Regions from separate parts of the Aeromonas crassostreae genome, predicted to be linked through region 2. Evidence: riboswitches for the same ligand, from Rfam matches in the RefSeq annotation. Region 2 holds a riboswitch; the other holds the start of a gene.
What was found. A riboswitch is a leader RNA that binds a small molecule or an ion and turns the genes downstream of it on or off. The one in region 2 is predicted to bind cyclic di-GMP.
Positions count from the first base shown of each region.

Region 1: it holds a riboswitch for cyclic di-GMP, as region 2 does, so the genes downstream of both, ACW5W4_RS08295 (glycosyl hydrolase family 18 protein) here and ACW5W4_RS15605 (glycosyl hydrolase family 18 protein) in region 2, are expected to answer to the same signal.

Region 1 is NZ_JBSTYM010000008.1:51,356-56,345, forward strand. Features, by position in the region: gene ACW5W4_RS08290 (hybrid sensor histidine kinase/response regulator) at 1-2,155, shown strand, start outside; cyclic di-GMP riboswitch class I at 2,340-2,427, shown strand; gene ACW5W4_RS08295 (glycosyl hydrolase family 18 protein) at 2,543-4,990, shown strand, end outside.
Region 2 is NZ_JBSTYM010000023.1:6,992-11,981, reverse strand. Features, by position in the region: gene ACW5W4_RS15605 (glycosyl hydrolase family 18 protein) at 1-2,072, opposite strand, end outside; cyclic di-GMP riboswitch class I at 2,188-2,271, opposite strand; tRNA gene ACW5W4_RS15600 (tRNA-Ala) at 2,633-2,708, opposite strand; tRNA gene ACW5W4_RS15595 (tRNA-Ala) at 2,749-2,824, opposite strand; tRNA gene ACW5W4_RS15590 (tRNA-Ala) at 2,897-2,972, opposite strand; tRNA gene ACW5W4_RS15585 (tRNA-Ala) at 3,037-3,112, opposite strand; tRNA gene ACW5W4_RS15580 (tRNA-Ala) at 3,141-3,216, opposite strand; partial or broken gene ACW5W4_RS15575 (glutamyl-tRNA synthetase) at 3,496-3,600, opposite strand; gene gltX (glutamate--tRNA ligase) at 3,631-4,990, opposite strand, start outside.

The DNA.
Region 1 (4,990 bases), on a different contig from region 2:
CCTCGGGATCAGCCTCTGGTTCATCACCCTGCTGGCCGAAAGTGGCCTGCTGGCGGGCTCCCCCCTGCAGGCCATGCTGGCGCCCCCCGACTGGCCCGCCTTTCGCGACCTGAGCCTGGGGGCCTGGTGCCTCTTCCTCAGCCTGCTGCTCAACCTGATCGGCTATGTGGCGGGCTCCCTGCTGACCCGGGCCGCGGTGAGCGAGCGGTTGCAGGCGGCCAATTTCGTCGGCCAGGCCAGCCGGGATGCCACGGCCCTCTATCAGGCCAAGGTGACGGTCAAGGAGCTGGAGATGCTGGCGGCCCGCTTCGTCGGCCCGAGCCGGGTCAAGCGCTCCTTCGGCCGCTTCGCCGGCGAGTCGGGGGGGACCCTGGCGCCCCAGATGCAGGCCAGTGCCGGGCTCATCGCCCACACCGAACGACTGCTGGCCGGGGTGTTTGGCACCTCGTCGGCCCGGCTGGTGCTGGCCTCGGCCCTGCAGGGACGCGACATGCAGCTCGAGGAGATCGCCACCATAGTGGACGAGGCCTCGGACGTGCTGAGGTTCAACCGGGGCCTGCTGCAGGGGGCCATAGAGCATATCGGCCTCGGCATCTCTGTGGTGGACAGGGAGCTGAGGCTGGTGGCCTGGAACCAGCGTTACATCGACCTGTTCCAATATCCGGTGGGGCTGATCCAGGTGGGACGCCCCATCGAGGAGATCATCCGCTACAACGCCGTCAAGGGGCTGTGCGGCCCGGGGGAGGTCGAGGCCCATGTGGCGCGCCGGGTCGGCTTCATGCGCCGCGGCAGCGCCCATCTCTCCTCCCGTGAGCGGCCCGATGGCCGGGTGATCGAGCTGCAGGGCAACCCCATGCCGGGGGGCGGCTTCGTGATGACCTTCGCCGACATCACCCCGTTTCGCGACGCCGAGCGGGTGCTGAGGGAGGCCAACGAGCATCTGGAGTCGCGGGTGGCCGAACGGACCCGTGAGTTGTCGGCCCTCAACAGCCAGTTGCGGGCGGTCAACGAGCAGGTGGAGCGGGCCAACCAGTCCAAGAGCCGCTTCCTGGCGGCGGTGAGCCATGATCTGACCCAGCCCCTCAATGCCGCCAAGCTGTTCACCTCCTCCCTGATCGAGACGCTGCCCGGGGAGGGGGAGGCGGCCCGCCTCGCCCACCACATCGACGATGCCCTGGGGGCCACCGAGGATCTCATCACGGATCTGCTGGACATCTCCCGGCTCGAGGCGGGCAAGTTCAAGGCCAGGAAGCTCGACTTTGCCCTGGCGGAGGTGTTTGACAACCTCAAGGCGGAGTTCGGGGTGCTGGCCCGGGCGGGGGGCATCGACTTTGCCGTGGTGGACACCCGGCTGGCGGTCCACAGCGATGCCCGCCTGCTGCGCCGGGTGCTGCAAAACTTTCTCACCAATGCGTTTCGCTACAACCCCGGCGGCCGGGTGCTGCTCGGTTGCCGTCGCCTGGGCCAGCAGCTGCGCATCGAGGTGTGGGACACAGGGCCCGGCATTCCCCAGGACAAGCAGGAGGCCATCTTCGAGGAGTTCCAGCGGCTGGATCACTCCCGCACCGCCCGCGAGCAGGGGCTTGGCCTGGGGCTCGCCATCGCCCGGGGCATCTCCCTGGTACTGGGGCATCCTCTGACCCTGCGCAGCTGGCCCGGCGCCGGCTCCGTGTTTGCCATCACCCTCAAGCTGGCCAGCCGTCCCCTGGTGGCCAGGACGACGCCCGCGCCCCTGCCTCGTCATGACAGCCAGCTGGCGGGGGTGCGGGTGCTCTGCCTCGACAACGAACCCGAGATCCTGGTGGCCATGGCCTCCCTGCTGGGGCGCTGGGGCTGCGAGGTGCGCTGCGTGCAGGATCTGGCCCAGGCGCAGACCCTGGTGGCGAGCTTCAGGCCCGACCTGGTGCTGTCCGATTACCACCTGGACGACGGCAAGACAGGGTTGCAGGCGCTGCACATGCTGCGCCTCGCCCTTGGCAGGGAGCTGGGAGGCATCATCATCAGCGCGGATCGCAAGAGCGAGTTGCAGGCCCAGATCCGCGAGCATGGCTATGGCTACATCAGCAAGCCGGTCAAGCCCCTCAAGCTCAGGGCGTTGATGAACAGCATGGTGGGAACCGGGAAACTTGATGATGATCACGAATTAACAAATTGATCATATGTGCGCCAACCTGGTTTTTTGCCGAGGATCCCGTCAGTAACCATGATTCACCCCCCATAAGCCGCCAATTCGAGTCATGAGTCCCCCCTGTGAAGCGGGGGGGACCGGCTGGGGGGTTTGCCTGAGCCTCCGGGGTGACCTATATTGCCCAGGCGATTTTTTTTATCGCGAATCAAGTTGTGCCAAAGGGCAAACCGGTCGAAAGGCCGGGACGCAAAACTTCCGGTCTAAGGGTCTGCCGTACCTAAGATAGCGGGGTCACCACAGGGTTGTGTTTCCCACCGGACGCCAAGCCGGGGCGGGGATGTTGTCTGTGTTACCTGTCTGACATGCGTTGCCTTTTTCGTGACAAAAATGAGAAACGAAATAAGGATATTCAACATGTTAAGTCCAAAACCTTCCCTGCTGGCCCTCCTGGTCGCCGGCAGCTTCGCCGCCTCGGCGCAGGCCGCCGCCCCGGGCAAACCCACCATAGGCTGGGGTGAGACCAAGTTCGCCATCGTCGAGGTGGATCAGGCCGCCACCGCCTACAACAAGCTGGTGACCGTCCATGCCGACGGCGCCCCGGTCAGCGTGAGCTGGAACCTCTGGTCCGGCGACGTGGGCCAGACCGCCAAGGTGCTGCTGGATGGCGTCGAGGTGTGGAGCGGCCCGTCCGGCGCCTCCGGCACCGCCAACTTCAAGGTGAGCAAGGGCGGTCGCTACCAGATGCAGATCGAACTGTGCAACGCCGATGGCTGCACCCGCTCCGATCCCAAGGAGATAGTGGTCGCCGACACAGATGGCAGCCACCTGGTGCCCCTCAATGCCCCGCTGCAAGAGAACAACAAGCCTTATGCCAACAAGTCCGGCAAGGTGGTGGGGGCCTACTACGTGGAGTGGGGCGTCTACGGCCGCAAGTTCACGGTGGACAAGATCCCGGCCCAGAACCTGACCCACATCCTCTATGGTTTCACCCCCATCTGTGGCGGTGACGGCATCAATGATGGCCTCAAGAGCATAGAGGGCAGCTTCGAGGCGCTGCAGCGCGCCTGCGCCGGTCGTGCCGACTTCAAGGTGGCCATGCACGATCCCTGGGCCGCCATCCAGATGCCTCAGGGCAACCTCAAGGACTTCGATGAGCCCTACAAGGGCAACTTCGGCAACCTGATGGCATTGAAGCAGGCCCATCCCGACCTCAAGATCCTGCCCTCGGTCGGCGGCTGGACCCTCTCCGATCCCTTCTATTTCCTCGGCGACAAGAGCAAGCGAGACACCTTCGTCGCCTCGGTCAAGGAGTTCCTCCAGACCTGGAAATTCTTCGACGGGGTGGACATCGACTGGGAATTCCCGGGGGGATCGGGGGCCAACCCGGACCTCGGTGCCCCGAGCGATGGGGTCACCTATGTGACCCTGATGCAAGAGCTGCGGGCCATGCTCGACGAGCTGGAGGCCAAGACGGGTCGCCAGTACGAGCTCACCTCGGCCATCAGCGCCGGTGGCGACAAGATAGCCAAGGTGGATTATCAGGCGGCCCAGCAGTACATGGACCACATCTTCCTGATGAGTTACGACTTCAATGGCGCCTGGACTAATACCGAGCTGGGTCACCAGACCAACCTGTTTGCGGCCAGCTGGGATCCAGACACCAAGTACACCACGGACAAGGGGGTCAAGGCCCTGCTGGATCAGGGGGTGACCCCGGGCAAGATAGTGGTCGGCGCCGCCATGTATGGCCGTGGCTGGACCGGGGTGAGCGGCTATCAGGCGGACAACCCCTTCACCGGCACCGCCACCGGCCCGGTCAAGGGCACCTGGGAGAACGGCGTGGTGGACTATCGCCAGATAGTGAACGACTACATGGGCGCCGGCTGGGAGCAGGGCTATGATGAGGTGGCCGAGGCTCCCTATGTGTTCAAGGCGAGCACGGGGGATCTCATCACCTTCGACAACGACCGCTCGGTCAAGGCCAAGGGTCAGTACGTGCAGGCCAATCAGCTCGGCGGCCTGTTCGCCTGGGAGATCGACTCGGATAACGGCGATATCCTCAACGCCATGCACGAAGGGCTGGGTCACGGTGATGGCACGGCTCCCGTCAACAAGCCGCCCATCGCCAATGCCGGGGCCGATCTGACCGTGACCGGCCCGGCCAGCCTGACTCTGGATGGCTCCGCTTCCCGGGATCCGGAAGGGACAGCCCTCACCTATGGCTGGCGTCAGCTCTTTGGCCCTCAGGTGACACTGAGTGGTACCGATCAGGCCAAGGCCAGCGTCAATCTCGATGGCGTCAGTGCGGATGTCACCCTGACCTTCGAATTGACGGTGACCGATGGTGAAGGATTGACGGCCAAGGACAGCGTGGTGGTGACCAACAAGGCGCCCCAGCCAAACCTGGCTCCGACCCTGACCCTGCCCGCCACGGCCAGCGTCGAGTCCGGCAAGCAGGTGAGCATCCAGGCCCAGGCGAGCGATCCCAACGGCGATGCCCTGAGCTATCAGTGGACTGTGCCCGCCGGCTTGAGCGCCACCGGCCAGGACAGCGCCACCCTGGTGGTCACAGGTCCGAGCGTGACCAGTGACACCGCCTACGATCTGACCCTGGTGGTCACCGACGGCGCCCTGGACACCCAGGCCAGCACCCGCCTCACCGTCAAGCCGGCCAGCACGGGCGGTGACTGCGAGGCCAGCGATCCGGATGCCGCCAACTGGCCGGCATGGCAGGCCAGCGCCACCTATAACGGCGGAGCCAAGGTCAGCCATCAGGGGCTGGTGTGGCAGGCCAAGTACTGGACCCAGGGCAACGAGCCGAGCCGCAGTGCCGATCAGTGGACGCTGGCAAGCAATGTGCAA
Region 2 (4,990 bases):
GCCGCGCCATAGCTCGGCATGCTGGTGATGCCGAGGCTGGCCGCGTGCTCCAGGTTCTTGGCGTGCCACATGGGCACGGCGCCACCGCCGATCTCGTTGCCGTTCTTGTCAAGATCATGCCAGATGTTGTCGATGCCGACCGCGCCGTTGCCGCAGGGAATGGTGCTACCACCCGTGCCCGGCTGGCAGTCGCTCTGGCTCGGCAGCGCCGCCTTGCCACCCAGGCCATGGGTGCCACCGGTGACCCCCTGCCAGCCACGGGTGTAATAGGGCACCCCTATGTTGATCTTGCCCGCCGCCATGGCGCCACGGAAATAGTGGGCCGCCCAGGCGGAGTTCAGGTAGCCGATGGCACCGAACTGGGCCTGGTTGTAGACGCCCCACTGGGCCAGCTCGGGATCCGCCTTGTTGTCGAACAGGGCGGCGTTGTGGCCGACGAAGTGGTTCCAGGCGCCGTGGAAGTCATAGGTCATCAGGTTGACGTAATCCAGATACTGGGTGACCTGGAAGTTTTCCATGCCGCGCAGCAGGTAGGCCGACGCCGGCGAGGCGATGGTCAGCATGTACTTGCGACCATCCTCGCTGCCGGCGCTGTCGAGCCGCTCGCGCAGTGTCTTCATCAGCACTTCATAGTTCGCAAACAGCTTGCCGCGGCACTGGTTGGAGAGCGGGAAGTCGTTGGGGTTGCCCGCATCCTTCATGGAGGTGGGGTACTCGTAGTCGATATCCACCCCATCGAAGCCGTACTGGCGGATGAAGCCCACCGCCGAGTCGGCGAAGGCGTTGATGCCGGCAGTGTTGACCGAACAGTCGCCCTTGGTGGTGGCGGTGTAGAAGCCACGGGTATCGGCCCACCCCCCCACGGAGATCAGGGTCTTCACGTCCGGATACTGCTTCTTGTACTTCGACAGCAGGTTGAAGTGGCCCTGGTAGGCGAACTCGGGATCCATTTCGGCGCCCGGCACCCCGTCCCAGGTCAGCTTGGTGGCGGCATCATCCACCTTGATGGTGTGACTCTGTTCGTCCACCGCCGCGAAGGCGTAGTTGATGTGGGTGATCTTGTCCCAGGGGATGTCGCCCACCAGGTAGGAGGGCAGGCCGTTCTTGCCGGTGCGCCAGGAGGTGAAGTAACCGATGACGCGGCGACCATGGTCATCCCCCATGCACTCGCTGCCGTCGGCGCGGTAGATCTGGCGCACGTCGCAGGAGAGGTTGTCGCCGGTGGGCGGCAGGGCGGCCTCTTCGACGCTGACCGACACGGGAGCCGACTCGTCGGACAGGCTCTGACTGTCCACGGCAACCAGGGTCAGGGTGACACTGCCCTTGGTTTGCGGGGTCCAGCCCAGCTGCCAGGGGGCGCTGCTGTCCTCGCCCACCTTCTTGCCATCGACGAACAGCTCGACCTTGGCGACGTCGTCATTGGCGTCGGTCACATTGCCGGTCACTGTGAGGGCACGGCCCAGGGTCAGCTTGGCACCCGCGGCGGGGCTGGCGATGCTGACCCGAGGCGCCTCGGGGGCGACCACGGCGGTCACGGTCACGGCGGCCTGGGCTTCATCCAGGCTGTTGCCATCCTTGTCCAGGGCGCGGGCCGTCACCTGATGAGGGCCGACGCCGCTGGCGGACCATCTGGCGGACCAGGGGGCGGCCGTGGCCAGGGCTACCTGGCTGCCATCCACCAGGTAGGCCACCTGGGCGACCGCTGTGTTGCCACCAGTCAGGGTCACGGCCAGGGCCAGTTCGGCCCCTTCGCTCACCGAGCTACCTGCGGCGGGGGAAGAGAGGGCGAGCTCAAGCGGCTCGGGCCCGGGCGGATTGGGGTCCTGAGACAGGGTCCAGGCATCGGCCCAGACGGCGCCGACACCGGGCTCGTAGTGATAAGGGGAAGCCCCGCACCAGCCGGAATAAGGGAATGCCTTGCACTCGTAGAGGTTGCCGACGTTGCTGACGATGTCGCCAGCCTTGTAGGCTGTGCCGGCCTGATAGGCGGGGTAAGCGGCCTGCGCCCAGGCAGGGACGGCCGCAAGGGCGACCAGCATGGCAAGCCTGCTGGGCCTCAAGATCTGTTGCATATTGTTATCTTCCTTGTTTTGTCTTGGCGTTAAGACCGGGAAAGCGCAATCGCAACAGGGAGGTAAAAGGGAACGACAACAGGCCTTGGACGGGGCCACATACCCTCATGTCACCCTGGGAAACCCCGCTGTCTGGCCCGGATGGGACAGATCGGAGGCTTTGCGTCCCGGCATCACTGCCGGTTTGCCCTTTACCTGGGTTCCGTGAGGAACGGCTCGAGTATAGAAAGTCCGACGCAAATGCTCAATCTTCATTCACAAAGAGAAATATGTTTGCCCGGTCATGAGGAAACCGGCGAACGGCTGCGATCGTGTCGCCAACGCCTGGCACATGACCACAATGTCAGCCTGCCGCCGCAAATTTGTCACCATCATGAAGCAAGGGGTGATGACGCGAAACTGTGAACCATCTCATGGCGCCATATGAATTTGGTGCTTGATGGGAGTGGCCGGCGAGCGCCGGATGCAGGATAAGGCAAAACATGGCGTGGCGCCGACGCGCCCATGACAAAAAGGCCACCGCGATAACGGTGGCCTTTTTGCTTCTCGTGACGAGAATTTGGTGGAGCTACGCGGGATCGAACCGCGGACCTCTTGCATGCCATGCAAGCGCTCTCCCAGCTGAGCTATAACCCCAAGTTGTGGCGAATCAAGGTCAAGACCTTCACTCTGAATTTGGTGGAGCTACGCGGGATCGAACCGCGGACCTCTTGCATGCCATGCAAGCGCTCTCCCAGCTGAGCTATAGCCCCAAATTCTTTCTTCATTAGACAACCGGTTCTGGCGGCCGGTTGCCCTCACTCTGCCATTCAAATATCAAATAGTGGTGGAGCTACGCGGGATCGAACCGCGGACCTCTTGCATGCCATGCAAGCGCTCTCCCAGCTGAGCTATAACCCCACAAAGGTCGGCCTGGGTGATACACACCACACTGCCCTGGGTACTGCATTGTCAATTTGGAACCTGGTGGAGCTACGCGGGATCGAACCGCGGACCTCTTGCATGCCATGCAAGCGCTCTCCCAGCTGAGCTATAACCCCTTTGATTCCAGATTGTTCGAGGAGAATTTGGTGGAGCTACGCGGGATCGAACCGCGGACCTCTTGCATGCCATGCAAGCGCTCTCCCAGCTGAGCTATAACCCCAACTCACCTCGGCGCTACCAAAGTTATCTCTGGCAACGGAGGCGCATGATAGGCATCGACCGCTTTGCTGTCAACCCAAAAATAACCCCCGTTGAAGCGTTTAGTCAAAATTCAGTCAGTTAGCTGTTTTTACCGTCAATCTCGTCGCTATGTCGCTGTTTTATGTCATGAATCTGAGCGCAACACAAAAACAAAGGGCTCCTTTGCAGGAGCCCTTTCACATCGGCAACAGGGTTTATTCAGCGGCCATGACCAGACCGATGACACACTGCGGCAGACTTACTCGGCGGCCATGCGCGCTTCGATATAGGCAAGCGCCCGGTCGATACGGGCCAGCACCCGCTCCTTGCCCACCAGCGCCATCACGGCGTCGGCGATGCCAGGAGGGGGACTGACCCGTACCGGCGCTCTGAATTACTCGGCTGCCATGCGCGCTTCGATGTATGCCAGGGCGCGGTCGATGCGGGCCAGCACCCGCTCCTTGCCCACCAGTGCCATCACGGCGTCGATGGCCGGGGACTGACCCAGACCTGTGACGGCCACGCGCAGCGGCATGCCGACCTTGCCCATGCCCTGACCCAGCTCGGCGGCGGTGGCTTCAATCAGCTCGTGCAGCGCTTCCGTGGTCCAGGTCTCCAGGGCCGCCAGCTTGGTCTTGGCCAGAGCCAGCGGCTCGGCGGCGACGCCGCGCAGGTGCTTCTTGGCGGCCGCTTCGTCGATCGCCTCAAAATCTTCGAACAGATAGCGGCTCTGGGCGGCCATCTCCACCAGGGTGTTGCAGCGCTCGGCCTGCAGGGTCACCACGTCGGCCAGTGCCGGGCCATTGCTGGTGTCGATCTGCTGGTTTTCCATGTGCCAGGCCAGATGCTTGGCCACATAGGCCGGATCCAGGCTGCGCATGTAGTGGTTGTTCAGCCACAGCAGCTTGTCGGTGTTGAAGGCGGAGGCAGACTTGGAGATGGCATCCAGGCTGAACAGCTTGATCATCTCGTCCAGGGTGAAGATCTCCTGATCGCCGTGGGACCAACCCAGACGCACCAGATAGTTGAGCAGGGCTTCCGGCAGGTAGCCGTCGTCGCGGTACTGCATGACGGAGACTGCACCGTGGCGCTTGGAGAGCTTGGCACCGTCGTCACCCAGGATCATGGAGACGTGGGCAAACTCCGGCACAGGCGCGTTCAGCGCCTTGTAGATGTTGATCTGGCGCGGGGTGTTGTTGATATGGTCTTCGCCACGCACCACGTGAGTGATCGCCATGTCCCAGTCGTCCACCACCACGCAGAAGTTGTAGGTGGGCGCGCCGTCGGTGCGGCGGATGATGAGATCGTCGAGCTCGGTGTTGGCGAACTCGATGCGGCCGCGGACGTGGTCATCGAACACCACTGAGCCTTCGGTGGGGTTGCGAAAGCGAATGACGTGGGGCGCATCGGCCGGGTGATCGTGGGCACCATCGCGGCACTTGCCGTCATAGCGGGGCTTCTCGCCGCTCGCCATCTGGCCTTCGCGCAGCGCCTCCAGACGCTCCTTGGAGCAGTAGCACTTGTAGGCGCGGCCATCGGCCAGCATCTCGTCGATGAGGCCGTTGTATCGGTCGAAGCGCTTGGTCTGGTAGTAGGGGCCCTCATCCCAGTTCAGCTCCAGCCATTCCATGCCCTCAATGATGGCGTCGATCGCCTCCTGAGTGGAACGTTCCAGGTCGGTATCCTCGATACGCAGCACGAACTCGCCGCCCTGGCTTTTCGCGTAGAGCCAGGAGTAGAGCGCGGTACGGGCA